4 regions of the Peribacillus sp. NPDC094092 genome follow, and region 1 is predicted to be linked to each of the others. Evidence: riboswitches for the same ligand, from Rfam matches in the RefSeq annotation. Region 1 holds a riboswitch; each other region holds the start of a gene.
What was found. Region 1 has a riboswitch for S-adenosylmethionine ahead of mtnW (2,3-diketo-5-methylthiopentyl-1-phosphate enolase). Riboswitches for the same ligand answer to the same signal wherever they lie in the genome.
Positions count from the first base shown of each region.

Region 2: linked by a shared signal. The riboswitch ahead of ACQKNS_RS16450 (methionine ABC transporter ATP-binding protein) and the one ahead of mtnW (2,3-diketo-5-methylthiopentyl-1-phosphate enolase) in region 1 are both predicted to bind S-adenosylmethionine.
Region 3: linked by a shared signal. The riboswitch ahead of ACQKNS_RS15750 (5-methyltetrahydropteroyltriglutamate--homocysteine S-methyltransferase) and the one ahead of mtnW (2,3-diketo-5-methylthiopentyl-1-phosphate enolase) in region 1 are both predicted to bind S-adenosylmethionine.
Region 4: linked by a shared signal. The riboswitch ahead of ACQKNS_RS07270 (methionine biosynthesis PLP-dependent protein) and the one ahead of mtnW (2,3-diketo-5-methylthiopentyl-1-phosphate enolase) in region 1 are both predicted to bind S-adenosylmethionine.

Region 1 covers NZ_JBNNUC010000004.1:393,660-401,455, forward strand. Annotated here, with positions in the region: gene ACQKNS_RS20265 (YncE family protein) at 1-428, opposite strand, end outside; gene ACQKNS_RS20270 (hypothetical protein) at 547-813, opposite strand; gene ACQKNS_RS20275 (DNA alkylation repair protein) at 924-1,166, shown strand; gene ACQKNS_RS20280 (hypothetical protein) at 1,203-1,370, opposite strand; gene ACQKNS_RS20285 (CobW family GTP-binding protein) at 1,437-2,363, opposite strand; gene ACQKNS_RS20290 (cupin domain-containing protein) at 2,769-3,302, opposite strand; gene ACQKNS_RS20295 (methylthioribulose 1-phosphate dehydratase) at 3,327-3,956, opposite strand; gene ACQKNS_RS20300 (2-hydroxy-3-keto-5-methylthiopentenyl-1-phosphate phosphatase) at 3,940-4,611, opposite strand; gene mtnW (2,3-diketo-5-methylthiopentyl-1-phosphate enolase) at 4,618-5,850, opposite strand; SAM riboswitch class I at 5,958-6,110, opposite strand; gene ACQKNS_RS20310 (pyridoxal phosphate-dependent aminotransferase) at 6,241-7,413, opposite strand; gene ACQKNS_RS20315 (carbon-nitrogen family hydrolase) at 7,512-7,796, shown strand, end outside.
Region 2 covers NZ_JBNNUC010000003.1:151,576-159,371, forward strand. Annotated here, with positions in the region: gene ACQKNS_RS16425 (cysteine desulfurase) at 1-1,130, opposite strand, end outside; gene sufD (Fe-S cluster assembly protein SufD) at 1,130-2,431, opposite strand; gene sufC (Fe-S cluster assembly ATPase SufC) at 2,447-3,232, opposite strand; gene ACQKNS_RS16440 (MetQ/NlpA family ABC transporter substrate-binding protein) at 3,988-4,824, opposite strand; gene ACQKNS_RS16445 (methionine ABC transporter permease) at 4,840-5,508, opposite strand; gene ACQKNS_RS16450 (methionine ABC transporter ATP-binding protein) at 5,501-6,535, opposite strand; SAM riboswitch class I at 6,689-6,800, opposite strand; gene ACQKNS_RS16455 (O-acetylhomoserine aminocarboxypropyltransferase/cysteine synthase family protein) at 6,918-7,796, opposite strand, start outside.
Region 3 covers NZ_JBNNUC010000003.1:23,497-31,292, forward strand. Annotated here, with positions in the region: gene ACQKNS_RS15745 (hypothetical protein) at 6-434, opposite strand; SAM riboswitch class I at 601-702, shown strand; gene ACQKNS_RS15750 (5-methyltetrahydropteroyltriglutamate--homocysteine S-methyltransferase) at 1,013-2,116, shown strand; gene ACQKNS_RS15755 (hypothetical protein) at 2,241-2,768, opposite strand; gene ACQKNS_RS15760 (CaiB/BaiF CoA transferase family protein) at 3,008-4,108, opposite strand; gene ACQKNS_RS15765 (amino acid permease) at 4,346-5,833, opposite strand; gene ACQKNS_RS15770 (M4 family metallopeptidase) at 6,276-7,796, shown strand, end outside.
Region 4 covers NZ_JBNNUC010000001.1:1,506,916-1,514,711, forward strand. Annotated here, with positions in the region: gene ACQKNS_RS07250 (PucR family transcriptional regulator) at 1-269, shown strand, start outside; gene ACQKNS_RS07255 (ABC transporter ATP-binding protein) at 394-1,539, shown strand; gene ACQKNS_RS07260 (hypothetical protein) at 1,758-2,000, opposite strand; gene fumC (class II fumarate hydratase) at 2,109-3,491, opposite strand; SAM riboswitch class I at 3,816-3,929, shown strand; gene ACQKNS_RS07270 (methionine biosynthesis PLP-dependent protein) at 4,016-5,128, shown strand; gene metC (cystathionine beta-lyase) at 5,125-6,306, shown strand; gene ACQKNS_RS07280 (type B 50S ribosomal protein L31) at 6,418-6,666, opposite strand; gene ACQKNS_RS07285 (ABC transporter ATP-binding protein) at 6,800-7,796, opposite strand, start outside.

The DNA of each region.
Region 1 (7,796 bases):
TTACCAACCTTGACAATATCCTGTTTCTCCCCATCTTTATTTAAAAAGTAAATGGAGTGATTCGATTGGTTGACCGCCACGATGCTCTTTCCATCACGTAACAACTGCATATTAACGATCCCTTTGCCGATATCCCAACTGTTTATCAGTTTTCCTGCTGATAAAGAGTACACTTGGACTTTCTCCATCTCTTTTCCATAAAGCAGGATCGTATCTTTATCTGCCAGGAGCAGGGCTCCGGTAAATGGTTCTGAAATATCCCATTTTGCAAATGGATGATAATTTTCATTTATGAAAGTCAGTGAGGTATCCTTGATATTGACCGTCGCCAGGAAAGATTCACTTTTATTGATTTTTGTAAATGCATTACCGCTGTTGCACCCAGTAAGCAGTACGATGGCAAGAAAAAGCCCAATGCCCCACTTCATATTCTAAGCTCCTTATTCATTAAATATCTATTTTTAAAAGATTTTAACAATGATTTGTGAAAAAAGTATGAAGCCGAAAAGAATATTTGCTAACAAGCATCCGTAACATAATCGGTAATCATAATCTTTCCAATTCAGTGATATAGGCCATGACGATCGCATTTTTCATTTCTTCCGAAAGCGAAGATTCCATCACCCTTTTAATAGATAGGTAAAATTTCTCCAATACTGGTTTTCGGGCACGGGGATGGGCATTTTCATCCAAAAGCTCACGGCGGATGAGTTCTTGCATCACTTCCCTTCCACCTCCATCGGTCACCTTACGATTGTTCCATATGCTTAAATAAGCCACGAGTAATTCTTCTTGCCTGACATTTTCTTTCATAGTATCCCTTCCATCCATTACTAATTTATACATATTAATGTTCAAGATTGTAAAGACTATCTTAATAATACGATTACGCTTTTTAAAATTCAAAAAAAGGAGTGAGTACAATGTCTCAAGTATACCGCTGTCCGAATTGCCGGACAAATAAATCTCGCTTCAATCTCATTCAGCAAGTAGCAACCCCCATTAAAAAGGATCCGCAGTCAGGTGAAATTATTGAACAATATTCGAACGATTCCCTTCAGCCATTCCATCTAGCATATAATGGTCCTGAAGTTAGGGTTCAATGTGCTGCTTGCGGGTTAATAGAAGACGAAAAGACATTTGCCGCCTTTGGAATGCAACAATAAAAATGGTCAGACCCTTAAATGGGTCTGACCATTTTTTCAATCTTTTCCTACTGACATTTTAGCCCGGTCTATGGCGATTGGAATGGCTTTACCATCCTCATATCCTTCATCCAATAATGCATTGGCGATTTCTATAGCCTTTTCCCTTACATCTTTATCTAGATTCTTCATCGAGTTTGGGTAATCGTTATTATTCCATGGCACTAATACCGCCTCCTTGATAAAAAAGTCTCCTTTTTATGTTTCCCTTCTTTAATGGGCGGTAAACTTTTATCGGGAAGCCCTCAATTCCAAAGCTTTCAACTGACCGATCAACATTTCCTTATCCAACTTTTCCCCGATCACGACGATATTCAATGGCATTTTCATCATTTCATTCATATACATCGGCATACCGTATGAGTATTGGAATAAATGGGGGTATTGTGAATGTGTAAAAGAAATGTATCCTTTCATCCGATAGACCGTTTCCGGCAGACCCCTAAGCCATTCTTCAAAGTCGGTTTGTGCCACGGCACCTTCAAATGTATGAACGACTGCAGTTAATTGCAAATGGTCATGTACATCAAGCTTTTGATGACCATTATGCCGTTTTCTTTGCATCTGCTGCAATGATGCCAAGGATACGGCTGCATACTCCGTCAATAAACATACAGCATCGGGATTCAGCGCCTGTATCGTATATATCAGCTGTGCGGCCTCCATCTCACTTACTAAATCCGCTTTATTCATTAAAATGAAATCGGCATGGTGGATTTGCTCGGCAAGCAACTGTCGAAGCTGCGGAGACAGTTCCTCCCGATCGCGCCACCTTAATAAATCGACGACAGTGATAATCCCTTTATACTCCAGCCTTCTGGCGAAAATCGGCGACATGATGCCATCCAATACTTCAACTGGATGAGCTGCGCCCGTCGTTTCAATATAAACCGCATCCAGTTCATTTTCCGTTAGCAATTCATGAAGCTGAACCTCCAGTTTATCTTGGATTGTGCAGCAAATGCACCCGTCAAACAGCTCCTTAAGAGGCACTCCATCACCTATGAGTCCGCTGTCAACCGATACACTGCCGAGCTCATTTAAAAGCACGGCCACTTTTCTACCCGCTTCACTTTCCTGCTTTAAAATATTTCGAAGAAGCGTCGTTTTCCCGCTGCCGAGAAAGCCGCCCAATATGTATACTTCGGTTGTTTTCATTCTTATCTGCTCCTATGATCCGGTTAAATTCGATTCCGTTAAATTTTATCATACTTATCTTACTAAAGCACTTGCCGGATCGACATAAAAAAACCAGCCTTTAAGCTGGTTTCAGACATAGACAAAATTGAAGAAAAGCGAGGCCCACTGCAGTTTTTTATTAAAAACGTCCAGTCGATTTCAGAAATCCGCTCCCTTTACGCCGGATGTCTGACAAGCCTCATCAAAGCAAGCGCCTGCGGGGTTCGGCTAGCCAGTTTATTCGGCAGGAGTGTCGCAAATTTCTTCAATCCATTAAGGATAATCTGGTCTTGTTTTTTTAAAACATGGCACGGGATGAGATCATTCCGACTTCCCTTTTGTCGACAAATTGAGTCCAGCCGTAAGCTGTTTTTCAACAATGATTCATGCTTGAACTTCGTCTTTTTCGTAAATCGGCACCCATCCAGCCGCTGTAACGAAAATACGGACAGCAACAGTTTTCCTGTCTTCTGCAAGCGTGAAATAATGTCTTGTTGATTCTGGTACACTAATTAGATCTCCTGGATTAAGGCGCACATCAAACCACTGTTTATCTTTGCCCTCAATGGCAAAAATACTCGTTCCGCCTGCTATGAATCGCACTTCATCATCTTCATGGTGATGTTCCTGCTTAAAGTTTTCAAGCATTTGATCCAAGTTCGGATTGGCATCGGATAAGGTGATGATATCATGCGCTTTGTAGCCTCTTCTTTCGGAGATTTCCGCTATCTCTGATTGGAATGCTACGAGGATTTCCTCCTTTTCTGCATCTGTCAGATCGTATTTTTCGACAAGATGGGCCGGTAATTTGGAAATGTCCCATTGCTCATAAATAACCCCTTGTGTTTCTAAAAATCCTTTTACCTGTTCTTCGTTTTCAATAACCTCGTTTGTTTCATGTAATCTGATCGTCGCCATCATTCATTCCTCCTCTATGAGTGTTTATCTTACAGAACCTGCAAACGCCTTTTGTTGATTAAGCAACAGTTGATATTGAAATAAAAACTCACACGCTTCGAGTATTCTCTTTGCTTCCAGTCCGCTTCTACCCCAAACCGTAATGCCATGATTGCGGATCAGCACGGCGCCAGAGTCTTCTTCTACATGTGGCTTGAACTTCTCGGATAACAGCGGAATGTCAGCATGATTATATATGATTGGAATCCGAAGTTCCGAATCTTCCTCCCACCGACCAGTCGCTTTAATGATTTCATGATTACGAAAGGAAACTTGGCCTTCATCTCCGTACAATTCGGATATCACATTATTTTCGACTGTATGGACATGGAGTACACAGTTCGCATTGGTTTTCCGGTAAATGATTGTATGAAGTAAAGTTTCGGCCGATGGCTTTAGGTTCGTTTCTTCTACTGGTTTTCCTTTTAAATCCACCAGTAAAAAATCCGAATCCGATTGCTTCCTTTTATCCTTACCGCTTGCCGTAATATAAAAGAAAGGGCTTTTGGGCTCCCGAATGGATAAGTTCCCGCTAGTTCCCATAAACCAATCCCTTTCGGCCAGTTCAGCTTTAATTTCTGCCAGATCCTGCCATTGTTTAGTATGATTGTTCATGCTTTAACACCTCCTGCTGCTTTAAAATGTCTATTACATCAAAAAATGTTTCAAATCCTTGATGTGGAATTCCTTCCCTAACGCATTTTTCAAGCAGTATGTCACGGGCTATGACAAAATCGGCTTGTTTTGCTGCTTCAAAATCCGTTACTGAATCTCCAATAACGAATTTAAACTCTCCCTCACCCGCAATTTCCCTCATAATGGATGGCTTGCAGCAACCGCAATCATTCGTACATTGATCATCACAAACATGTGGCCATTCAATATAGATCTTTTCCTTATCAAAAAATGCATGGTTACAATAAACGGACTCAATTGGCAAGATATCATTTAAAAGCGGTGCAATAAAAAAATCCATGCCCCCGCTTACAATATATAAAGGGATGTTGGCTTGTTTCGTATACTCAACGAATTCAAAAAACCCTGGGCGAATGCCTGCCGTCTTTCTTACATATTGGATGATGTCATCCTTCAAGCCGCTATCAAGCAGGGAAAACATATCCCCTACTCCTGAAGATATACTGATTTTTTGCTGAAGGACACCGTCTTTCAACGCTTCCCATTCCGGAGGGGCAAATCTCTTCATGATGGAAATGATATTATCCGTGTTGGTGACTGTTCCGTCAAAATCACAAAAGATGATCGGTTTCATTATTTCTTATAGGCCTCCCCATAACACAAGAGCTTTTTTTAGTGTTTCTTCCTCAGCCGCTGCTTCAGTTAGGTCCTTTCCTGCTAGAACGGCGTCCACAGCAGAACGGAAAGCCTTGGCCCCGCCCTCTGCTCCATCAGGGTGCCCGTGAATTCCACCTCCGGCATTTATCACACTATCGATCCCAAAATCCTTGATTAGGTCCGGAACCATGCCTGGATGAATGCCAGCAGAAGGAACAGGGAAAGCTTTTTTCCAAGAAAGTTCATCTTTTGTCAGAGCTTCAGCAATCGCCAAGGTCTCCTTTTTTTCAAGTGCGACATTTCCATAAGGTGATGGGAACAAGGATAAATCCGCACCTGATAACCTTACTAATTTACCAAGCAATAATGAATAGCCGATCCCATAAAATGCTGAAGATGCCAATGCCCCGCTATATGCGGGGTGCGCCATGATCGGCAGCTTGATACGATCATGCTCACTCAAGGCCTGCAATACATCCAGACCATATGTATGAACGTTGAACAATAAAGCATCTGCCCCTGCTTCAGCCGCCTGCTCTGCCTTATCCAATAATTCAAATGTTTTCCCTGATAGATTGACAGCATATAAAGTTCGGTGGCCAGTGGTTTCATGGACTTCATTCAATATTCTTTTTCCCGTTTTTATTCTATCGAAAAATGGAGTCAGTTCCTGGTCGAAGAGGATCTCATCATCTTTAACTAGGTCAACACCTCCTAATGCTTGCTGCCTCAGTTGCTCATTATGGAATGTTAGGTCTCTTCCTAAAACACCTTTAAAGATGCTCATCACGAGGGGCCGGTCAAAAACGCCAACCTTTTCCCTTATGCCCCCAATGCCAAATTGCGGCCCTGGAAAGGCTTTTTGAATATCACCGATAAAATCCAAGTCGATAAGTTTGATTTCTCCGTCCAATGAAAGTTTTCCGAAAACCGTCGTGAGGATCGCAGGTAAATCATTGGAGAAATTCCCTGCCGGATAGGCAATTTTAATAAGCGCACGGTATACTTTACGATTAAAGTAGCTGTTTGCCCTCTCCTCTTCAGATAGCGGTGTCACCGATACGACGCGTCCCTTATGTTTCTCCAGTTGTTTCTGGACCAAATGGGGCAGGTCCGTCCATGTCCCGACAGTCAATCCTAAGGCAATGCTCTCTGCTTTTTTCTCATGATTTCCATTAAAGTCATGAATTAAATAAGTAGCGACTATCTCGCTCATTTGATCACTCCTATATCACGTTGGTAAACTCTCGATGTCATTGACCTGAAAAATGGTCTCAAAATGGCAAAAGCCCCTTCATAAAGAAGAGGCTTAAAAAAGCCATCTTCTTATCTCCCAGCCATTGGCTGCAAGAATTAGCACCGTGCCTTGTGGATTTCAAGAAAATCCGGCGAAGAATTCCGCCCCATTTTACAATGGAATTACGGTCGGTTGCTGGGCTTCATAGGGCTAGTCCCTCCACCTGCTCAAAATAAGAAAACGCTGATATATAAATTTGATCCTAGTATCGAAAGATTAAGAATTTATTTTGTATTCTGACAGGTAATCCCTACTTTGTCAATAAGTTTTAACTATTTAAGGGTGAATTAATGGAATATCCCATTGTCTTTAAAATAATTCTAATGTACTTATCCGTTTCACAGCCTCTTTCAGCCTTTCTTCCGAAGTCAGCAGCCCTGCCCTGACGTACCCTTCGCCAAATTCACCAAATCCATTCCCTGCGGCAACAGCAACGTGGGCATGCGTTAATAAATAATCTGCAAAACTCTCGGACGTAAAACCTTCAGGTACCTTGAGCCAGGCAAAAAACGAAGCCGAAGGAGCCTTGACATCCCAGCCGATTGCCCTCAATCCCTCAATGAAAACATTCCTTCGTCCCTCGTACATCTGCACTAACTGTTCTACACAGCTCTGCGAGTCAAGTAAAGCGCTTGCCGCAGCTTCTTGTATCGCCGGGAATAGACTCACATAAAGATGGTCTTGTAATAGTTCAAGAGCTTCTATTACACTCTTATTCCCCACTGCAAAACCGACTCTCCACCCCGCCATATTATATGTTTTCGATAGTGTGTATATTTCTATTCCTACATCCTTCGCTCCCTCCGCCTGGAGAAAGCTTATCGGTTTTTTACCGTCAAATCCAATCGCCCCATATGCGAAATCGTGGACCACACAAATGGAATGCTCTTTTGCGAAGGAGACGGTTTCATCAAAGAAACTTTCAGTTGCAGAAGCACCTGTTGGATTATTCGGATAGTTCAAGAACATCATTTTGGCTTTATCAAGCACTTCTTTATGTATGTCATTGTATTTCGGAAGGAAATCATTTTCTTCTGTCAGAGGCATGAGTTCGGGCTTAGCCTGGGCTAAAACAACACCGGAAAGATAATCCGGATAGCCGGGATCTGGAACAAGGATCGTATCACCCGGATTCAATAAACACTGCGGCAGTTCAACAAGGCCTGCCTTCCCCCCGAAGAGAATCGCCACTTCACTTTTCGGATCCAGCTTTACACCGTATTCACGTTCATAAAAGACGGCGGCGGCATCTTTTAAATATTGATGACCCCGGAATGGCGAATATTTATGATTAATCGTTTTTTCAGCGGCAGACTGCAAACTTTTAACGATATGTTCTGGCGTCGGCTGATCAGGGTTTCCCTGGCCTAAATTAATGACATCATGACCTTGCTCCGTGATCGCATTGACTTTTGCGACTAGTGAAGCAAAAAACTGCTTGGGCAGGTCCTTAAGCTGGCCGGATTTTTCGAATTGCACCATTTATACACCTTCTCTGAAATTTCTTGAAATTCTAGTCACAAATGATATATGTTTATCCTAGTCTTGTAAAGCATTTTTTACATATGGGGGGTTAATCGATGAAGTGGAAAATAGCTTGTATTCAAATGGATATAGCCTTCGGGCAACCAGATATCAATTTTCAGGTTGCAGAACAATGGATGGAAAAAGCAGCACGGTTGGAACCCGATATCGTCATTTTACCGGAACTTTGGACAACAGGATACGACTTGACCAGGTTAAATGAGATTGCTGATCAGGAGGCAGTAAAAACGATTGAATTCTTTAAAACACAGGCACAGAAACACCAGATTCACATCATAGGCGGTTCCATCGCGAAAAAGACAAGCAAGGGAATCTATAAC
Region 2 (7,796 bases), on a different contig from region 1:
GTCGAGGATACGTCAAGCCATTTCATTAATGGCTGTGCGCAATGATGGCCGGCACGGACAGCAATTCCATCTGCATCAAGAACGGTAGCGACATCATGTGGATGTACGTCATTAATATTAAAGGTTATTACACCCGCACGCTTTTCTGCATCTTTAGGACCGAATATGGTCAGCCCTTCGACTGCTGACATTTTTTCCATTGCATAAGCTGCGAGCTTATGTTCATGCCGTTCAATATTATCCAAGCCGATTTCTTCCAAGAAATCGATCGCAGCACCAAGGCCTATGGCGCCGGCAATGATTGGGGTACCGCCTTCGAATTTCCACGGGAGTTCTTTCCATGTAGACTCATGCAAACCTACAAAATCGATCATCTCTCCGCCGAATTCAATCGGCTCCATTTTTTCAAGAAGTTCCTTTTTGCCATATAACACGCCTATACCTGTCGGACCGACCATTTTATGGCCTGAGAAGGCAAAGAAATCACAATCCAGATCACGGACATCCACTTTTAGGTGCGGCGTGCTTTGCGCCCCGTCGACTACCATTACGGCACCGTGTTCATGGGCAATTTTCGCAATTTCCTTCACAGGATTGATGACACCAAGTACATTCGAAACCTGCATGATGGAAACGATTTTCGTTGCGTCCGTAATCGTTGCCCTGACATCATCAAGGGAAATCGTGCAATCCTCTTGAAGCGGAATATACTTCAGTACAGCGCCTTTTTCTTTGGCAAGCTGCTGCCACGGAATGATATTACTGTGATGCTCCATGTAGGAGATGACGATTTCGTCACCCTCTTTAATATTTGCACCACCGTAACTTCTTGCTACAGTATTTAAAGAAGTCGTCGTGCCTCTTGTAAAGATGATTTCTTCTGTAGAAGAAGCATTAATGAATTTACGTACCTTTTCACGTGCACCTTCATACGCATCCGTAGCTTTTGTTCCAAGTGTATGCACTCCGCGGTGGACATTCGAGTTGTATCCGCGGTAATATTGCTCAATCGCTTCAATCACTGCAGCCGGTTTTTGAGAGGTTGCAGCACTATCTAAATAAACTAATGGCTGACCATTGACTTCTTGATCTAATATCGGAAAAAGCTTACGAATTTCGTATGGGTTCATTACTGTACTTTCCTTTCAATGACCGCTACTAATTGTTTTTTAACTCCCTCAATTGGAAGCTGGTTAACAACAGGGGCCAAGAATCCGTGAATGACAAGTCTTTCTGCCTCTTTCCTAGAAATACCACGGCTCATTAAATAATACAGTTGAAGCGGGTCGACACGACCGACGGAGGCAGCATGGCCAGCCGTTACATCATCTTCATCAATCAAGAGGATTGGATTGGCGTCTCCGCGCGCTTTTTCACTTAACATCAAAACGCGTGATTCTTGTTCCGCATTTGACTTTGTAGCGCCATGCTCTATTTTCCCAATTCCATTAAAAATGGAGGATGCGGCGTCTTTCATGACACCGTGCTTAAGGATATAGCCCTCAGAGCGTTTGCCATAATGAATGATCGCTGTCGTAAAGTTTTGTTTTTGTTCCCCGCGACCGACTACAACGGTTTTAGTATCGCCGTGAGAACCATCGCCCATTAGATATGTTGTATTATCTGAAATCGTATTTCCATCGTTCATCAGGCCTAGCGCCCACTCGATACGAGCGTCACGCCCTGCCACTCCACGGCGGTTAACGTATGTCGTGAAGCCTTTAGAAAGGGTATCGACCGCTCCGTACTCCACTTTGGCATTCGCATTAGCAAATACCTCGGTTACGATGTTGGCAACCCCTTCGTTAGAGTCAACGCTTGAGAAGTAATTCTCTACATAAGTGACGGAGCTATTGTCTTCCGCTACGATCAAGACATGGTTGAAAAGTGTAGTATCTGGATTATCCAAAAGGAATACCGATTGGATCGGCTCTTTGATTTCTACATTTTTCGGAACATAAAGGAATGCTCCTCCATTAACTAATGCAGCATGAAGTGCCGTTAAACGATGTTCATCTATCTTAACGCCGTCTTTCATGAAATATTTTTGCACGAGCTCTGCATGGTCGCGAGCCGCTGTTAAAATATCCGTAAAAATGACGCCTTGTTCTTTCACGTTTGCTGACAGATTGATATGTGCCGGCGTATTATTGCGTTGAATGTATAAGTTTTCATTTTCTTCGACGATGGATTTAATTTCTTCCGGAAGCTCCTCTAAAGAGGCAAAAGCTTCACTTTCAACCGTATGAGTCTGGAAAGAAGTAAAATTCCATTTATCGATTTTCGTTTTATCCGGCTTTGGCATCGGGAGCTTTTCTAATTCAGAAAACGCTTGAATCCGAAGCTCGGATAACCAAGCTGGATCATTATTTTTAGTTGAATAGGAGCTTATATCCTCTTGTTCAAACGGTAATTTCGTTTCTGTAGTCATTGCAAATCCTCCTACTTACGCTTCTTCGCCAACAGTTTCGTCTTCAATGCCCAATTCTTGTTTAATCCAGTCATAACCTTCCGCTTCCAAGCGGGCAGCAAGTTCTGGACCGCCTGATTTAACGACACGTCCTTGCATCATAACATGTACAAAATCAGGAGTGATGTAATTTAATAGACGTTGGTAGTGGGTGATGATCAAGCATCCAAAGTCTTCTCCGCGCATTTCGTTGATTCCTTTTGAAACGACTTTAAGCGCATCGATATCTAGACCTGAATCAATCTCATCCAAGATTGCAATTTTAGGTTGGATCATCATTAATTGAAGAATCTCGTTGCGTTTTTTCTCCCCGCCTGAGAATCCTTCATTCAAATAGCGTTGCGCCATATCTTCATCCATTTCAAGGAACTCCATATTTTTGTCCATTTGACGGATGAATTTCATCAGTGAAATCTCATCGCCTTCTTCACGGCGTGCATTAATGGCAGAACGCAAGAAGTCAGCATTCGTAACACCGCTGATTTCACTTGGATATTGCATAGCTAGGAATAGTCCGACACGAGCGCGCTCGTCTACTTCCATTTCCAATACATCTTCGCCATCGAATGTGATGCTTCCGCTAGTGACCTCATATTTAGGGTGACCCATGATTGCTGATGATAAAGTGGATTTACCAGTTCCATTTGGTCCCATGATCGCATGGATTTCTCCACCTTTGACTTCAAGGTTTACCCCTTTTAAAATCTCTTTACCTTCAATTGATACGTGAAGATCTTTAACCGTTAATGTAGAAGCTGACATAATAATACCTCCGTGAACTAATTCCAATTTTATTACCAGAAAGTAAAGATTACTTTCTTTACTGTAATTTCCGTAAAAGCATTCTCACTTTATTCTCATTCCAATTTTATAACAAATCCAATTTGGAATCAACTAAATAGATAGGGGTTTCTACTTCCGCCATGTTTAAAACCCGTCCTATTCTTACAATACTAACAGATATAGCCCGTTTACTGCATATTCATACTTATTTTAGCTTTTGTTAAAATTATCTTATTATTCAGCGAATCTTCGTCCTTATTAATATATGTTCAAAAAATTCAATTGCAAGGTATGAACGTTCCGCTTTAAAAGAAAAAAAATCGGACTGTCAGGCATATGTAAGTTCATCCAATAAGGAACCCCTTATTTATGGACCACTTTCCATTTTACCTCTACAGACCGATCTTTTAAAGAATTCTTTTATATGCTTATCCGTGAATTTTGCGTTGTAGGTCCTGGACCATTTTATTGCACTTTACATGTTCCCTATCCCGTTCTTTCTCGACCTCGATTCGGAGGTCTAGGTTTCTACTGTACTCACTGTAGCCAATCCCATGTGAAGACTGCATCGCCTTTTCCATTTCGCTTGTTACATGTAAATCTAGAGTATTGATAGTGAACCATCCTTTCAAATTTCTGTATCATTTTAATGCCTTCATTAACTCTATACCCTTCATTTTCATGGATTAAACATAAAAAACGGCCTGAATTAAAATCAGGCCGCCATACTTGGATTATTTATCCGCTGGTACAACCGCACCATCGTATTCATTAAGGATGAAATCTTGAATTTTTTTAGAATGCAATACTTCTACAAGCGCTTTGATTTCTTCTTTATTTTCATCGCCTTTGTTTACAGCGATGACATTCACATAAGGTGATTCGGAATCTTCAATCGCAATTGAATCTTTCAATGGATTCAAGCCAGCGTCGATTGCATAGTTAGAGTTGATTAAAACAGCATCTCCTTCGCCGCTTTCATAGATTTTTGGAAGTAATGCCGCTTCATAATCAGCATCGAATTTAAGGTTTTTCTTATTTTCAACAATGTCTTTCGTTGTAGCTGTCGTTTTATCGATGCCTTCTTTTAATGTAATCAGACCATTTTTTTCTAATAGAGATAACGCACGTCCGTGGTCAGCAACAGAGCTGCTCATAATAATTGTTGCGCCTTCCGGAAGTTTATCAATGCTTTTATATTTTTGTGAATATAGAGCAATCGGCTCGATATGAATTCCGCCAGCATTGACGAAGTCATATCCATTTTCTTTGATTTGCCCCTCTAAATATGGAATGTGCTGAAAATAGTTAGCATCCAATTCCTTATCATTCAACGCCTTATTCGGTAAAACATAGTCCTGGAATGTTTCGATTTCCAATTCGATTCCTTTTTCTTTAAGAAGCGGCTTAGCTTCCTCAAGGATTTCAGCATGCGGAACATTGGATGCCCCTACAACTAATTTCTTCGATTCTTTTTCCGTATCGCCGCCGCTTTTATCCTTTTCACTTCCACAAGCAGCCAAAGCGATAGATAACACTAAAATTAATGCAAATCCTAAAAACTTTTTCATCCTATTCATCTCCTTTTATCTTTTGTCCAATTTAGATGTAATCACATCTCCAATAATTTGAATTATGAAGACGATAATTAGAATAACGATAGTCGCTACAAGCGTAACGTCATTTTGATTTCTTTGATAGCCGTCCAAATAGGCTAGATTACCAAGTCCGCCTGCGCCGATGACCCCGGCCATTGCGGTATATCCAACCAATGCAATCGATGTTACCGTAATCCCGGAAATAAGGGCAGGCATCGATTCTGGAAGAAGGACCTTCCAAATGATCGTGCTCGTTTTTGCCCCCATCGATTTAGCTGCTTCAATTACACCTTTATCGATTTCACGAAGGCCGATTTCAACCATACGCGCATAAAATGGGGCAGCACCGATAATAAGTGCCGGCAATGCAGCGTTCTCCCCGATCATGGAACCGACAAGTGCCTTAGTGAAAGGAATGAGCAGCACGATCAAAATTAGAAATGGAATGGAACGGAATATATTAACGATCGCACTCATGACCCCGTTGATTACCCGGTTTTCCCACATATTACCCTTCCCTGTCAGGAACAGGATTAATCCTAATATTATGCCTATAAAAAAGGTTGCCACTACAGAGACGCTTGTCATGTAAAGCGTTTCTTTCGTTGCTTCAATAATGTCTTCCCAGTCAACATTCGGCAATAATTCTTCAAGCATGAGTAATCACCTCCACGCCTACTTGCTGTGCTTTAATGAATTCGATTGCGCGGAGCATTTCATCCTCTGTGCCATCAAGATGGATAAACAATGTTCCATATGAACCGCTTCTTGTTTGGGATATCTTACCTTGAACGATATTGACATCCAATTCGAAGTTACGTACAAGCTTCGTGATCAACGGGCTTTCTGCATGATCACCCACAAAGGTCAATTGAATCACTTTGCCTGCTGGAAAACGTTCGAGCAAATGATCCATCGTTTCTTTCGTTTCTTCTGGTTCCGTTACCTGTTGCACGAAACGCTTCGTCATTTGTTCTTTAGGATTCTTGAAAACATCCAGGACAGGACCCTGTTCAACAACTTGCCCGTTTTCCATCACGGCCACGCGATGGCAGATTTTACGTATTACATGCATTTCATGTGTTATCAAGACGATCGTCAATCCCAGGCGCTGATTGATGTCAACAAGCAATTCGAGTATGGAATCGGTAGTCTGAGGATCCAAGGCAGATGTCGCTTCATCACACAGCAGCACTTTAGGGTTATTTGCCAGAGCCCTGGCTATGCCCACCCTTTGCTTTTGCCCTCCGCTTAATTGTGAAGGATAGGCCTTTTCCCTGCCTTCCAGTCCGACTAACTTGATCAATTCGTTCACACGCTTGGTCCGTTCATTTTTAGAAACTCCTGCAATTTCCAATGGAAAAGAAATATTTTCCTGGACGGTCCTTGACCATAATAGATTGAAATGTTGGAAAATCATGCTGATTTCTTGACGGGCTTTACGGAGCTGAGCCCCTTTAATTTTAGAAATTTCCTTCTCAGCCACGACAACGGATCCCTCTGTAGGAGTTTCCAATCCATTGAGCATTCTGATCAACGTACTTTTCCCCGCTCCACTGTAACCGATGATACCGAAAATCTCACCTTTATTTATTTCAACATTCACATTATTTACAGCCTTGATCGTCTCACTGTTTCCTTTTCCTGTTCGAAACAGCTTACTGACTTTCGTCAATGTAATCATTAATCCTCACCTCTTTTATCCAATAAAACCTATGAACTTAGTCGATTTCTCTACATTATTAGTCTGTTCCTCATATCATGCACATGTTTTCCCCATTAAAACAGAAAAAACCTTTCTGCATGAGCAGAAAGGCAGGTGAAGAAACAGGCCTTTCTCTCATCTTCCAAAGTAATTAAACTTTGTGTGAATTGGCACCTTTCCAAGGAATCTCCTTGTCGGTTGCCGGGTTTCATCGGGCACATCCCTCCACCTCTCTTGATAAGAGCTAATATATAGAATATTTGTACATCATTAAGTTCTTTAGTATGGAGAAATTTTATCATAGATAAAAAAGGAGCGCAATGTATATTATTTCTAGTTCATGAATGAACAGGAACTTTGCCTAAAGCGTTTCGGAAGTCAAGGAGACGATATTCGTCGCTTTTTCAATTGCCTGCTCCAAATCTTCTATTAAGTCGTCTACATTTTCAATCCCAATGGATAAACGGACTTGATCGGCACTCACACCCGCTTTCGCAAGACCCGCCTCACTCAATTGTTGATGGGTCGTACTGGCTGGGTGGATGATCAAGCTCTTCGCATCCCCGACATTCGCCACATGGGACCATAATTCCACCGAATTGATAAGTTTTGCCCCAGCTTCGCGATTACCTTGTATTCCAAACGTCACGACAGACCCAGCTCCCTTAGGCAAATACTTATCCGCAAGGGCTTTATCGGGATGATCCTCATCACCAGGATGTGAAACCCAAGTAACGGCAGGATGGTTTTTTAAATATTGAATGACGGACTTGGTGTTTGATAGATGCTCTCTCATCCTTACATGCAGCGTTTCAAGTCCAAGCGTAAACTGAAATGCACTTTGGGCACTTAGCGCAGGGCCTAAATCACGAAGTAACTGGACTCGGGCTTTCGTTATGAATGCGGCAGGTCCGACTGCCTCGGCGTATACCAGACCGTCGTAACTTGGGTCTGGCTCCGTGAAGCCAGGGTAGTTTGGCGAGTTCCAATCGAACTTCCCTCCATCCACGATGACACCGCCTAGTGTCGTTCCATTTCCCAGAAGCCATTTAGTAGCGGAATGGATGACGATGTCCGCGCCAAAATCAATTGGTCTGCAAAGATATGGTGTCGCAAAGGTATTATCAATGATCAAAGGTACGCCGGCATCATGGGCAATTTTCGCTACCGCTTCAATATCAAGCACCCTCAAACTTGGATTGCCGATCGTTTCGGCAAAAATGGCTTTAGTTTTTGGCGT
Region 3 (7,796 bases), on a different contig from region 1:
CTCGTTCATAAAGTAAGTTTCATTTTCAATGCACCTTCGACGAGTTCATACGATTTAATAGTGCCAACGGGAATTTTTCTCACGATGTTCCAAGCATTAACATTCATTTTGATCGTTCTTTTTTCAAATTCAAAAAATGGCGGTCTGTTAAATATCCTTTGGTTGATAAAATTCCTGTCAATTGGTTCCATTTCCACTAATTCAAATAAAATCGTCCTTCTTTCCACATGAACCGGTTTAAATGTAATCCGGAAGGCTACGTTTTTCTTGAACATCATTTTTTTCACTTCCATCGTTCCGGAAAGCACTATATGCTTTGGCGTAATCTCGACTTTAATATCCTGACCATATGATTTCGTTCTTAAGATTTGCTCTATCATGGCTTCCGTTACCGTTATCGGTAAGCCATTTTTGAATGGACTGAATGTACTCATCCTTGCATTCCCCTCCTGCCGCTCATATGAATCTCCGGTTATAGCATATGCCGGGTTCCCTGATGAAGTAACACAACTCAATAATCGGTATATTCAAAATCTTCCACCTTCAGCCCTTGACCTTTATAAAAACTACCTGTATAGTCATAATTAATTTAATAGACAACTCTTATCCAGAGAGGCGGAGGGACTGGCCCTTTGATGCCTCAGCAACAGACTGATCATGTACTGTGCTAATTCCAGGAGTGTAAAAGCTTGAAGATAAGAAGAGTATATCGCTTTGCTGCCAACACCTCTTCTTATTTTTAAGAAGAGGTTTTTTATTTTTGGCTCTTTTCGTAAAGATTGTTGTTTTTAAAATGAAACGATTTAAGGTTGATTGGAGCGGAAGTGCGAGACTCCTGCGGGAGCAGCGGGGCAGGTGAGACCCCACAGGCGTTTACGCCGAGGAGGCCCACCGCCCGCCCCGCGGAAAGCGAGCATCTGGAGGGGAAATCAACCACACCTCACTACTTGGTAAATAGCAACAAAGTATGCGAAAACATTCTTATTTTTAAAAGGAAAGAAGGGAATGCAACATGTCAATCACTTTAACGAAAGCACCTTTCAGGGCCGATCACGTTGGAAGTTTATTAAGGCCTGAACGTTTACATATTGCCAGAAAGCAATTTAAGGAAGGTACCATTTCAGCAGAGCGGCTTCGTGAAGTTGAAACCGAAGAAATCAATCGGATTGTCGAAAAACAAATTGAAGTTGGATTGGAGGCCGTGACGGATGGTGAGTTCAGACGAACATGGTGGCACTTTGACTTCCTCGAACATTTACATGGCATCGAGGGATATGTGACGGAAAAAGGACTCACATTCGATGGTGTGGAAACAGAGAGATATAACGTTCGCAATACCGGGAAGGTTTCATTCAATCCTGAACATCCCTTCATTCGTGATTTCATTGAATTGAACAAAATCGTGAACGGACGCGCCGTTGCTAAGCAAACCATTCCCAGTCCGAATCAATTATTTGCTGTAGGCATTCATAATGAAGACATCTACCCTGATATTGAAGACTATGCAAATGATATCATCAAAGCGTATCAGCATGCTTTGAAGGCTTTTTATGAAGCAGGTGTGCGTTATCTTCAATTGGATGATGTATATATTGCCAGACTTTCAGCTCCAGATTTCCAATTCAAAGATGGAAAATATTCGAGGGAGCAGTTAATCGATCTTGCACTTCGCGTAATTAATGGAGCATTGGAAGGCAAGCCAGAAGACCTTGTCGTCACTACACACCTATGTCGTGGTAACTACCAGTCGACTTGGGCGTTTGAAGGAAGCTATGCCCGTATCGCCCCAACTTTATTGGCAAAAGAAAAAGTGGATGGATTTTTCTTGGAATATGATGATCAACGCTCAGGGGATTTCAAACCATTGGAATACATTCCAAATGGCGGTGCACGGGTCGTACTGGGTGTCGTCACCTCAAAAAATGGAGAAATCGAAGACAAGGAGGCTGTCAAGGCACGCATTAAAGAAGCCTCGCACTTCGTTCCTCTTGAACAGTTATGCTTAAGCCCGCAATGCGGCTTCGCCTCCACCCATCACGGCAACAAGCTGACCGAAGAACAGCAATGGGAAAAGCTGAAATTCGTCGTTGATATAGCAAAAGAAGTATGGGAATGATCCATTCGAACAACCTAATCGGCATCCAAATAACCGTGCCGATTAGGTTTATAAAAAGCGTCAAAGACATTCATCCTAAAGCCGAAGGCAAACAAAAAAGAACGGTCACCAGCACGTCCCCTTTTCACTTGCAGTTATCATCATCCTCATCCATTTTCTTCACAAGTATATCATCCGTCACCCTATCTTCCAGCTTGTTTCTCAAGGCCAATTCCGCGGCCTTCCCATCACTGGGCGACCCGTCCGAGAAATACATCGGAAACAAGGAGAAAAACATGACATAGAAAGAAAAATAGATGAATTGATACCAGATCACCGAGCTGTCCAATATATTCTGATAGACTAAACTATAGATGATCAGCATGCTGATTAAATTAAAGATAGCCCCACCTAAATATATCAGCGTATTCGTCAATCGATTATCATGTTTCAATCCCTTGAATTCGCAAGTCCCATTCCAAAAATAATATTTCCTCACCTCTATGTTACGAAATGCAAAAAGTTTATTGCCACAACCGATCAAGATTTTCTTTTCTGATCCGCCAAAGATCGTGACAAAGAAAATATGCCCGCTCAAATGTATCAGCGTAACGATTGGCATGATCAAAAAAAAGGAAAATAGAAATTTAACGATATCAGAGAGACCAAACATTTTAAGCAACCCACCTTACCAGAATTTCTTAACAGGATGCTACTCTGATACCCTGTCCACAATCGTTATAACTAGAAAATTTTCACAGTGCCACTTTGTTGCTTTCCACAAGTGCTATTGTTCCCCTTCTGCTTCATTTGGGGCTGTTTCCAGTTTTTTATGACTCCAGCATGATTCAAAAAAAACAGGCTGCCTCCTTCCAAAAAAAATCGGAAAAGTGATAGCCTTTACATCTTCATTTAGCGATTTGGGGTGTGAAGGATTTCTGCATTGTTTTGTCCCGGGCTCACACCTGCATGTTTATATTCAGGGGTGAAAACCGATGTTTTGATCGGGCAGGCGATTTGCTTCTGGGCATTTCCTTTTCCGTCCGGTACCTCGACGATCATACCCCTCTCCTTCAATTGGGGGTGTCCGGCCGCTTCCGTGAAGGTCAGCACGGGTTCTGCGCAGGCTTCGAAATCAGCGAATATTTCCTGCCATTCATGGAAATCCCGTTCAAGGAAAGCCAGCCGGACGGCCGTTTTAAACCTGTTTCCGCTTTCTTCATCGCTTTTCATGCTCAGTTCATACAATTCAGGTGCACCGATCGCTTCACATAATGCTTTTCGAAAAGGGGGCTCAAGGCTTCCTACCGAAAAATAACGTCCATCCTTCGTTTCATAAAAATCATAAAAGGATCCGCCATTCAACATCAGTTTTTCAGGTTCGAGCTCGAGGCCCCCTTGTAAATTCAGGGGTGCGGATATGGCATTCAACGCAAAACTGCAGTCGGTCATGCTGATGTCGATGGCTTGGCCGAAGCCCGTTCTTTCCCTGTGAATGACGGCAGATAATATACCGATGACAGCATGCAATGATCCCCCGGCAAGATCTGCTATTTGGGTTCCGTTTTTTGCCGGGCCATCCTTTTTCGTACCGGAATAGCCTGATAAGCCTGCAATCGAAATATAATTGATATCATGTCCCGGTCGGTCTTTATAGGGACCTGTCTGGCCGAAGCCCGTGATGGAACAGTAAATCAGCTTCGGATTGATCGATTTTAATGCCTCATAACCCAGCCCTAGGCGTTCCATGACACCTGGACGGAACTGTTCAATGACGATATCGTATTCCTTCACTAAATTTTTTACGGATTCGATGGACTCAGATTGTTTCAAATCAAGTGTGATCGACTTTTTCGATCTGTTAAGATATTGGTTCACACCCCATGAATCCTTTGCTCCCGGCCTCTCCACCTTCAAAACGTCCGCTCCTAAATCCGCAAGCATCAAAGTGGCAAATGGGCCTGGCAGTAACGTTGAAAAATCCAATACTTTTAAATGAGTCAATAAGGTCATCAGCCGGACACCTTCCCTTTCCATTTGAACTAGTAAAAGCTTTCCCGTCGTTCTGTACATAGAATTTAGCAGAGTTTACGATTATCATATAACACCTCCCATATTTTTTGTATAAATTTCCATTCAATAAAAAGCCAGGAATCAGCTTCCTGGCTTTTTATAATGAGCCTAAAGCACACAAGGAAAAGCCGGACAAGTTAAAACTACATTGTCCGGCTGATTTCACTTTAAGCTTGTTCATTCATATTTTTTGTCAAAGTCGAATTCTACTTCATCCAGTTTAACGAATTTCGTTTTTCTTACCAGTTTATAGCCAAACCATAGGCCAAGGAAAAGCGGGATTCCCAGGTATGCAGCTACAACACTGCCCCAATCGATGTGGTCTGAGAAAAATGCTTGGATATTTTGCGAGAGGATGACGATCATGCCAATTAAAATGGCAAAGATCGGTCCAATCGGGAACCATAATGCCTTATATGGCAGCTTCTCCAATGAATGACCTTGAGCGATGTACGCTTTCCGGAAACGGTAATGGCTGATGGAAATCCCTAACCAAAAGATAAACCCTGTAATTCCAATGGCATTCATTAACCAGATATACACTTTACCATCACCGAATACAGAGGCTAAAAAGGCCAGCATGCCGATGGAACATGTCAAAATCATGCCCGCAACCGGTACTCCTCGTTTATTAAGTTTTGCAAAAATACGCGGTGCTTGTCCATCCTTTGCCATTGAGTATAACATACGCGTTGATGCATATAGACTTGAGTTACCTGCAGATAATACCGCTGTTAAAATGACGGCATTCATAAGCGAAGCGGCAAAGGCGACTCCAGCTTTTTCAAAAATGAGCGTGAATGGGCTTACCATGACGTTATCACCTTGTAAACTTGGGTTCGTATAAGGGATAATCAGTCCTATTACAAAGATTGCAAATACGTAAAAGAGCAGGATTCTCCAGAAGACACTTTTAATGGCCTTCGGTATATTCCTTGCAGGATCTTCACTTTCCCCGGCAGCGACACCGACAATTTCGGTACCTTGAAAAGAAAAGCCAGCCGCTATGAACACGATGAAGACACCCATGAAACCACCCGGGAATGGAGCGTCATCGACGGTGAAGTTTTTAAAACCTACAGCTTCGCCGCCCATAATGCCGACGATCATTAACAGCCCGACGATTATAAAAATAACGATGGCCGTTACTTTTATGAAGGAAAACCAGTATTCCCCTTCACCATATCCTTTAACGGATAAATAGTTCAGCAGGAAAATGAGCACCAGGAATGATGAACTCCATAACAATGATGGACTATTCGGAAACCAGAATTTCATGATCATTGTCGAGGCTGCCAACTCAGCCGCTATCGTCATCGACCAATTGAACCAATACGTCCATCCCAAGGCAAAACCAAATGCCGGATCGACGAATTTCGTTCCATAGGTACTGAATGAGCCGCTTGTCGGCATAAAGGCTGCCAGCTCCCCTAAGCTCGTCATCACAAAGTAAACCATTGCCCCAACTAAGGCATATGCAAGTAATGCCCCGCCTGGCCCAGCTGTATGAATGGCTGCCCCGCTGCTAAGAAACAGCCCGGTGCCAATAGCCCCGCCAATGGAAATCATCGTTAAATGGCGGGATTTTAAACCGCGCTTTAGTTCTTGTCCTTCTTGCTGCTGCGGAGGATGTTGAACGATGTCATGTTCTTGTTTTGGTATCATAATTTTTCATCCCTTTCTATATAAGCGCTTTCATATATGGGAAATCCATTTAATAAATTTTCCTATTTAATAGACTTTCAAATAGATCTAATTTACAATTCGAATTCCTTTTCTGAATATATGCAATTTTCATGCCAAGTTTGTAAAACGCAATATTCAACAAATTATCAAAAAAAACGCCCTTTATAGACAAAATATTTTGCACTTTACGCCACGTTTTTTTGCACATTATGCCATGTTTTTTTGCACTTTTATTCATTTGGTTCAATTTAAATACATTCCAAATATTACTAAAAGAATATATTCAGAGAATATTACTATATAAATCCATTTTTCTCCATTTTATTCCTTTAAATGTCATATTTTTGCGACTTTTCTCTATTTGTCAATAAATATGAAACGATGTAAAAATGAGGTTATTCTCATGAAGGAGTTGATTGTTATGAAAGGTAAGGTATTTTTAGGAACTGCACTATCTCTCGGTCTATTATTTTCTGCCATTCCCCATCAAGAAGCATTAGCGGCAAAAAATGTGTTAAGTGTTGAAAAGTACAATAAGCATAAGGATTCGCTAGAATTCAAGTCTGGGAAACTTACGGACCCATCAAAGCAAACTGCAGAAGATATCATTCTTACCTTTTTTGATGAAAACAAAAAGTCTTACAAGCTAGAAAAGCAAAAGGCGAAAGACTCCTTCACGATCCTGAAAGAAAGCAAGGATGAACTAGGCAATACCGTCCTTAAATTGCAGCAAACCTATAAAGGCGTACCTGTATGGAATTCCACACAAGCAGTATTGATTGATGCTAAAGGCGTATTGTCGGTCGTGTCCGGTACGGTTGAAGCCAACCTAAACACGAAATTAGGGAAAAAGGCTAAAAAAGGCATCAGTAAATCCGAAGCCATCAAAATAGCCGAAGCGGACCTTGGGTTCACCCCTGCCTACGAACACTCACCTGAATCTGACCTATATGTATACGCAAATGAAGGCAAGGCCGATTATGTATATAAAGTCAATTTGAAGTTCTTAAGTCCTGAACCAGGAAATCATAATTATTTCATATCAGTCAAAACAGGTAAAATCCTGAATAAATTTAACACATTGGATGAAGTGACAGGGACCAATTCCGTCGGAACGGGCACCGGCGTCTTAAACAATACCGTGTCATTGAACACTACCTTATCCAACGGCAGGTACTATTTACAGGACAATACACGCGGTAAAGGCATCTACACTTATAATGCCAATAACCGTTCAAGATTGCCTGGCACGCTCTTTTCCAACACGACAAATGCTTTCACTGCTGCTGCCGATAAAGCAGCGGTTGATGCCCATTATTATGCAGGCAAAACCTATGATTATTACCAATCCACATTTGGACGGAACTCTTATGATGGAAATGGAACCATCCTGAAATCGACCGTTCATTATGGCTCAAGATACAATAATGCATTCTGGGATGGCACCCAGATGGTATACGGTGATGGAGATGGGACGACGTTCATCCCATTGTCCGGCGGGCTGGATGTCGTTGCACATGAACTGACGCATGCCGTGACTTCCTCGGAATCGAACCTTACCTATCAAAATGAATCCGGTGCTTTAAATGAAGCGATTTCTGATATTTTTGGCACCGTCGTCGAATTCAAGAACCAAAGTGCCAAAGCCGATTATTTGATCGGGGAAGATATCTACACACCTAACATTTCCGGTGATGCACTCCGTTCCATGGCTAATCCTACATTGAATGGTGACCCTGACCATTATTCGAACCGTTATACGGGAACGGGTGATAACGGCGGAGTCCACACGAACAGCGGAATCATCAATAAGGCAGCCTATTTGATTTCTGCAGGCGGAACTCACCATGGCGTGAGCGTATCCGGGATTGGCATCGATAAACTGGGAACCATCTTCTACCGGGCAAACACGATTTATTTAACTTCCTCGTCGACGTTTTCA
Region 4 (7,796 bases), on a different contig from region 1:
ACTCATTAATAAATGATCCATCCATCAGGGATGCTAAATGGTATATCAATGAGATTCTTGGCAAGACCAAGCAGGATACTGAACTGATCAAAACGATTAAAATGTATATCGAATGTAATTCAAATGCCACCTATGCTGCCAAACAGCTTTATATACATCGGAACAGCTTACAATACCGGATCGATAAATTCTCTGAAAGAACTGGTCTGGATATTAAAAACTTCCGTCATGCCCTTACTGCCTATTTGATACTTTTACTGAATGATTAATCCCCAACACCAACAGGTAATATCACCCTTTTTTGTGCAATGTGCCCATACTTTTTCCAAACCCGATAGCTTAGACTATAGTTAATCGGTACAAGTAATCAGGAATGTAAAAGGGGGATTATTCATGGCAGAGTTAGTGTTGGATCATATATTCAAGATTTATGATAAAAAGGTGACGGCTGTTAAAGACTTCAACCTTCGTGTTGCCGATAAGGAATTCATAGTTTTCGTGGGACCTTCGGGTTGCGGCAAATCGACGACATTAAGGATGATTGCCGGACTTGAAGACATTTCCCAAGGGGATTTATATATAGACGGCAAGCGAGTCAATGATGTCCCCCCTAAAGATCGCGATATTGCGATGGTTTTCCAGAACTATGCCTTATATCCCCATATGTCCGTATATGACAATATGGCATTCGGATTAAAGCTCAGGAAAACGCCAAAAGCGGAAATCAAGCAAAGAGTCAATGAAGCGGCAAGGATTCTCGGACTGGAAGAATTGCTAAATAGGAAACCTAAAGCCCTTTCAGGTGGTCAGCGCCAGCGTGTAGCACTTGGCCGGGCAATTGTAAGGGATGCAAAAGTATTCTTGATGGATGAGCCATTATCCAATCTCGACGCAAAGCTACGGGTTCAAATGCGTGCGGAAATCGCGAAACTACATAAAAGGCTCGACACCACAACGATATATGTCACGCATGACCAAACAGAGGCAATGACCATGGCGACACGTCTTGTTGTAATGAAGGATGGTATTATCCAACAGGTCGGTTCACCAAAGGACGTTTATGAGAAACCGATAAACGTTTTCGTAGGCGGCTTTATCGGATCGCCTGCCATGAACTTCTTTACTGGAACATTAAAAGAAGGCACAATTAAAATAGGCGAACAAACATTTGAAATACCTGAATTGAAGATGAAAATGCTGCGTGATCAAGGGTATGTCGGAAAAGATATCATCCTTGGCATCCGTCCGGAGGATTTCCATAATGAAGGTGCTTACTTCACGAACTCCCCTAACACCGCATTTACAACCCAAATTGATGTAGCCGAACTGATGGGTGCGGAAATCATGCTTTACTCCACATTAGAGGGGCAGGACTTCGTCGCACGCGTCGATGCCAAGAATATCATCCAGGCAGGCGAAAACATCGAACTTGCCCTCGACATGAATAAAGTACACTTTTTTGACAAAGGAACTGAACATCGCATTTTAGTTGAAGAAGATGAACAGATGCAGGAAAACATGAAGTTATCTGCCAATTAAACGTAAAAAGACCCATTCATACTGGGTCTTGGACTGTAGATAACCTCGATGAAAATCTAGTTTGTCTACAGTCTTTTTAGGGTTTGTGCAATTTGAACGCTGATTTCCACTTTCAGGCACTCTGCGGGTTCTCCCCTGGACTAGCTTTTCCCGCAGGAGTCTCCCACCTCACGCCCCATCCTCCCTTTTTTAAAAATTTATTCAAATAAGAGGGTAATTTATTCCTGGACCAATACCACTTCATCATGTCCGCATTCAGGGCATTTCATGAGATGAGGGCATTGGCCTTTTTTAAGGGATTGAGGGTATCCGTCATTTTCTTTTAGTATGTCGATATCCATATAAGCACTGTAATCATCAGCATAGTCCATGAATTTTCCTTTATCATCAAGATCACTGCCGCATTTCGGGCAATTCACATGAATTTTTCTTAGACCGTTGCAAAGCGGGCATAAAGACATTGTTTTTCCTCCTGTTCCCGATACTTATGATTTCAGTATTTGTTGATTCCATTATTTTAACACATGGAAACACCCTCCCTAATACAAAGGGAGGGCACTTCCTTTTGATTATTTATTAACCATGTTAGCAGGATCGACCCATGCTTTGAATTCATCTTCCGTCAGGAAATCCAATTTCAACGCAGCTTCTTTCAATGTTGAGTTGTCCTTGAATGCAGTTTTGGCGATTTTGGCTGCTTTTTCATAACCGATATGCGGGTTCAATGCTGTTACCAACATTAGGGAACGCTCCACATTTTCTTTGATTTTCTCTTCATTTGCAGTGATGCCAACCGCACAATTATCGTTGAATGAATGAATGCCTTCCGTCAATAATTTTACCGTTTGCAGGAAGTTATAGATGATCACTGGCTTGAATACATTCAATTCAAAATTACCCTGGCTTGCTGCAAAGCCAATTGTAGCATCGTTCCCTACGATTTGTGTGGCAATCATGGTAAGCGCTTCACTTTGTGTTGGATTGACTTTACCTGGCATGATGGAGCTGCCTGGCTCGTTTTCTGGAATGGCTATTTCGCCGATTCCGCTTCTTGGACCACTTGCCAGCCATCTGACATCGTTTGCAATTTTCATTAAATCCGCCGCCAATGCTTTTAAAGCACCGTGTGCATAGACGATTTCGTTATGGCTTGTCAATGCATGGAACTTATTATCAGATGTGACAAAAGGATATCCTGTATCAGCTGCTATTTGCTTGGCGGAAAGTCCCGGGAATTCTTTTTTTGTATTGATTCCGGTTCCTACAGCCGTTCCGCCTAGTGCAAGGTTCAATAATTTTTGGCTGCTTTCCTCAATCATCGCTAGGTCTTTGTCGAGCATCGCTTTCCAACCGGAAATTTCTTGTCCCAATGTTAATGGTGTAGCATCTTGAAGATGTGTCCGGCCGATTTTCACCACATCCCAAAATTCTTTTTCTTTTGTATCGAATGTATCACGAAGAGTTTTAATGGCAGGAACCAATTTTTCAGCGACTTCCATAAAGGCAGCAATATGCATCGCTGTCGGGAAAGTATCATTGGAGCTCTGTGCCTTGTTAACATCATCATTCGGATGAAGGGTTTCCGATTCACCATTTTCTTTTAACCATTCATTTCCTTTGTTAGCTACCACTTCATTCACGTTCATATTACTTTGCGTGCCGCTTCCCGTTTGCCAAACTACCAGCGGGAAATGTTCATCTAGCGTACCTTCAAGGATTTCTCCGCAAATCTTGACGATGGCATTCTTTTTAACCTCCGAAAGATCACCAAGATCATAGTTCACCTTTGCCGCAGCTTGTTTAACGTATGCAAATGCACGAACTAATTCAATCGGCATTTTTTCGTTACCGATTTTGAAATTGTTACGGCTTCTCTCGGTTTGTGCTCCCCAATATTTATCGGCAGGAACTTTCACTTCACCCATCGTATCTCTTTCGATTCTGTATTCCATGTGTTCTCCTCCTATGTTTGCACTATTCATTGAAGACCCATTTGCATATGAAATGAATAATGTCGTATTATTCTTTCTCTCCATACATTGTACAAACTTTATTATTTTAAAGCAAAAATATCCGCTGACCTTTCACTTTTCCTAAAAAATTCATGACGTTTCGTGTCTATATGAAGAATCGGATTTTCTTTTTTTTGACACTAAAGTGTTGACGCACTAGGCTCCAATTGACCTGGTCATGAACATCCAAGCATAATCCATCCAAAATGTTCTTGACAGTATTTTGTATATATAGTAAATTCAAAAGAAATTGAATAATCTAAACTCTTATCGAGAGAGGTAGAGGGAATGGCCCGATGACACCTCAGCAACCTTCATTTGTTTCAAACCAATGAAAAGGTGCTAATTCCACAAGTTTGTGAACTTGGAAGATAAGAAGAATGACTCGTCCTCACTTAATCAAAGTCTTCTTCTTAAAGAAGACTTTTTTTTATTTTATTTAACTCAAAGGAGCAGTGAAAACCATGTACAAAACTGAAACATATCTTGCTCAATTAGGAAATCGCAGCGAAACGGCGACAGGAACAGTCAATCCGCCGGTATACTTTTCTACAGCTTTTCGCCATGAAGGAATTGGCCAATCGACGGGATTCGACTATACAAGGACAGGTAATCCCACACGCCAATTATTGGAGCGTTCCATCGCCGATCTTGAAAAAGGCGACCAAGGTTATGCCTGCAGTTCAGGAATGGCCGCCATTTCCACTATCCTTGCCCTTTTTAAATCAGGTGATGCATGGATTGTCAGCGAAGATCTTTATGGCGGTACATATCGTCTGTTAGAACAAGGTTTTAAAAAATGGGGATTGCAGTGTGACTATGTAGACACTTGTTGTTTGGAGGATATCGAAAAAGCCATCACTCCTCAAACGAAAGCCATCTTTATCGAAACTCCCACTAACCCTCTTATGCAGCAAACGGACATTGGCGCTGTTGCCGCATTGGCCAAACAATATAATTTATTGTTGATCGTTGATAATACTTTTTACACGCCTCTTATTCAACAACCCATCCTGCTTGGAGCGGATATCGTGATTCACAGTGCAACCAAGTATCTCGGTGGTCATAATGATGTGCTCGCCGGACTGATCGTTGCTAGCGGCGCTGAATTATGTGATGCACTTGCCTTCCATCATAATGGTACCGGAGCTGTCTTGAGCCCCTTTGATTCTTGGCTGTTGATGCGAGGAATGAAAACATTGGCATTGCGGATGGAGCGTCATGAAAAGAATGCCAAAATACTTGTAGATTACTTGTCGGAACATGATTGTGTCACGGACGTATTGTATCCCGGCAGAGGCGGCATGATTTCATTCCGTATCATTGATGAATCGGCAGTCAACCCATTTTTACAATCACTCTCATTAATTTCGTTTGCAGAAAGCCTTGGAGGGGTTGAAAGCTTCATCACCTATCCTGCTACACAAACGCATGCCGATATACCGCTTGAAGTCAGAACGGCAAATGGAGTTTGTAATCGCCTGCTCCGCTTCTCTGTTGGCATCGAGGACAGCGATGATTTGATCCAGGACTTACAGCAAGCATTCGCATATGTAAAAAGGGAGGCACTACGATGACAGATCATGATTTTAGTTTTGAAACCAAATTACTTCATAATCAACATAAATTCGATACGGCAACGGGAGGTGTGAGCGTTCCCATTCAGCACGCATCCACTTTCCATCAAACCGATATCGATCAATTCGGCAAATATGATTACAGCAGAAGCGGGAACCCAACTCGTGAGGCGCTGGAAGATATCATTGCCGAACTTGAGGAAGGCACACACGGATTTGCCTTTTCTTCAGGTATGGCTGCCATTTCAACAGCTTTCCTGCTGTTGTCTGCCGGAGACCATATCGTCATTTCCGAAGATGTGTACGGCGGAACGTTCAGGATGGTCACTAGTGTATTGACGCGTTTCAATATTGAGCATACCTTCGTTGACATGACGGACCTAGAAAGCGTCAAAGCGGCCGTTCAGCCAAATACAAGGGCCATATACATCGAGACGCCTTCAAATCCGTTACTTAAAGTGACCGATATTCAAGCCGTATGTGATATTGCAAAAAAAGCAGGTGCCTTAAGTTTTGTTGATAACACATTCCTGACGCCGGCATTACAAAAACCACTGAACCTTGGTGCCGACATTGTCCTTCATAGCGCGACTAAGTTTTTATCCGGACATAGTGATGTGGTCGCTGGGCTTGCAGTAGTGAAGGATCCGGAATTGGCAGCAAGACTGGGTTCCCTCCAAAACTCATTTGGGGCGGTTCTTGGTGTCCAGGACGCCTGGCTAGTAATGAGAGGTTTGAAAACCTTGTCAGTTAGAATGGAGCACTCCCAAAAAGGTGCAGAAAAGATCGCAGCCTACTTAAAGGAGCAGCCCTTGGTGAAAAAAGTGTATTATCCCGGCCTTTCCGATCATCCCCAGCACGCCATCCAGAAAGGCCAGTCACTTGGAGCGGGGGCGGTCCTATCATTTGAATTGGAAAGTGAGGAAGTCTTCCGTTCTTTCGTGAACACTGTCGAGCTCCCAGTTTTTGCCGTAAGCCTTGGAGCGGTCGAATCCATACTATCCTACCCGGCCAAAATGTCCCATGCTGCCATGCCTGATGATGAAAGGGAAAAGCGAGGCATCACGAACAGCTTGCTCCGCCTTTCTGTCGGACTTGAAAATCCGGACGATATCATCAAGGACTTCGATGCGGCCCTCGTAAAAATTGCCAAAGGGGAAGCAATTGCTGCAAAATGATTTCAGGATGGGTGCCTCATAATTTATAGGCACCCTTTTTCTTAGCACCATAATTAACTCTTTTTCAACCCAGTCATAAAAAAGACCATCGATTTCCCGATGGCCTGACTCTCATTTCTTCATATTATATTTATCCAGGAAGCGATCCACCCGTCCGCCTTTTTCAGCAAACTTCTGCTTTCCTGTATAATAAGGGTGCGTATCCGAGCTGATTTCCACTTTTAATAATGGATATGTTTGGCCGTCTTCCCAAACGATCGTTTCATTGGACGTCTTCGTGGAGCCTGTCAAAAATTTATACCCACTGTTGGTATCCATGAATACCACTTGTTGATAATCGGGATGAATTTCTTGTTTCACTATTATCACCTCATCGTCAATATAGGTATATCTTAAACGTAATGATTACTATTATCAATAATTATGCTTGAAGGTACCAAAAGTCGGTACCTCCATTATAGTTTTATCTCGATTATCCATCCTTATTCTGTGTTCAGCCAGTCATGCCTTTATGCGTACCAGCCTGCAGTTCATACATTTGATAATACTTCCCTTTTAACTCCATTAATTCCTCATGTGTACCTTGCTCAGCAATCCGCCCTTTATCCAGGACAAGAATTTGGTCGGCATTTTTTATCGTAGAAAGTCTATGGGCAATGATGAAGGTCGTTCTCCCTTTTTTCAGCACTTCCATTCCCTCCTGGATAATTGCCTCGGTTTCAGTATCGATGCTTGCTGTCGCTTCATCCAGAATCAATATAGCCGGATTGAATGCAAGAGCACGTGCAAAAGAGATTAGCTGGCGCTGTCCGGAAGACAACGTCCCCCCTTTTTCGATCACGGGTTCATCCAGCCCTAAGGGAAGATGCTTCAGCACTTTGTCCCCCCCTACATCTCTTAATGATTTTTCAACCATTTCCCTTGTGATGCCTTTATGATCCAGGCTGATATTGGAGGCGATGGTGCCAGTAAATAAATAGGGATCCTGAAGGACGATTCCCATATGCTCCCTAAGCGTCTGATGGGGGATATCCAATATACTCGTTCCATCGATTTTGATTTGACCTTCACTACTGTCATAAAAACGGAATAATAAATTCATTATGGAACTTTTTCCTGACCCCGTATGGCCAACTAAAGCGACCGTTTCCCCTTGTTTAGCGGAGAAGGAAATGTTCCTTAACACATATTCATTATCTTTATAACCAAAAGAAACATTTTCGAATTGCACGTTTCCTTTGTATCTGGACATGTTTTCATCACTGACTGCCAATCCCTGCTCATCCAATAAATTGAATGCCCGCTCCCCTGCAACAAGTGCCTGTTCAAGATTGGCGAACTGATTGACGATTCCGTGAAGCGGATGAAGCAGGCGGCTGATCAAATCAACAATTGCATACATCATCCCTAAAGAAATGGCTGAACTCGCTGTAAGGGAAATCCCGCCGAAATACCAGACGAATGCCACGAGCGCCACAACCTTAATAACA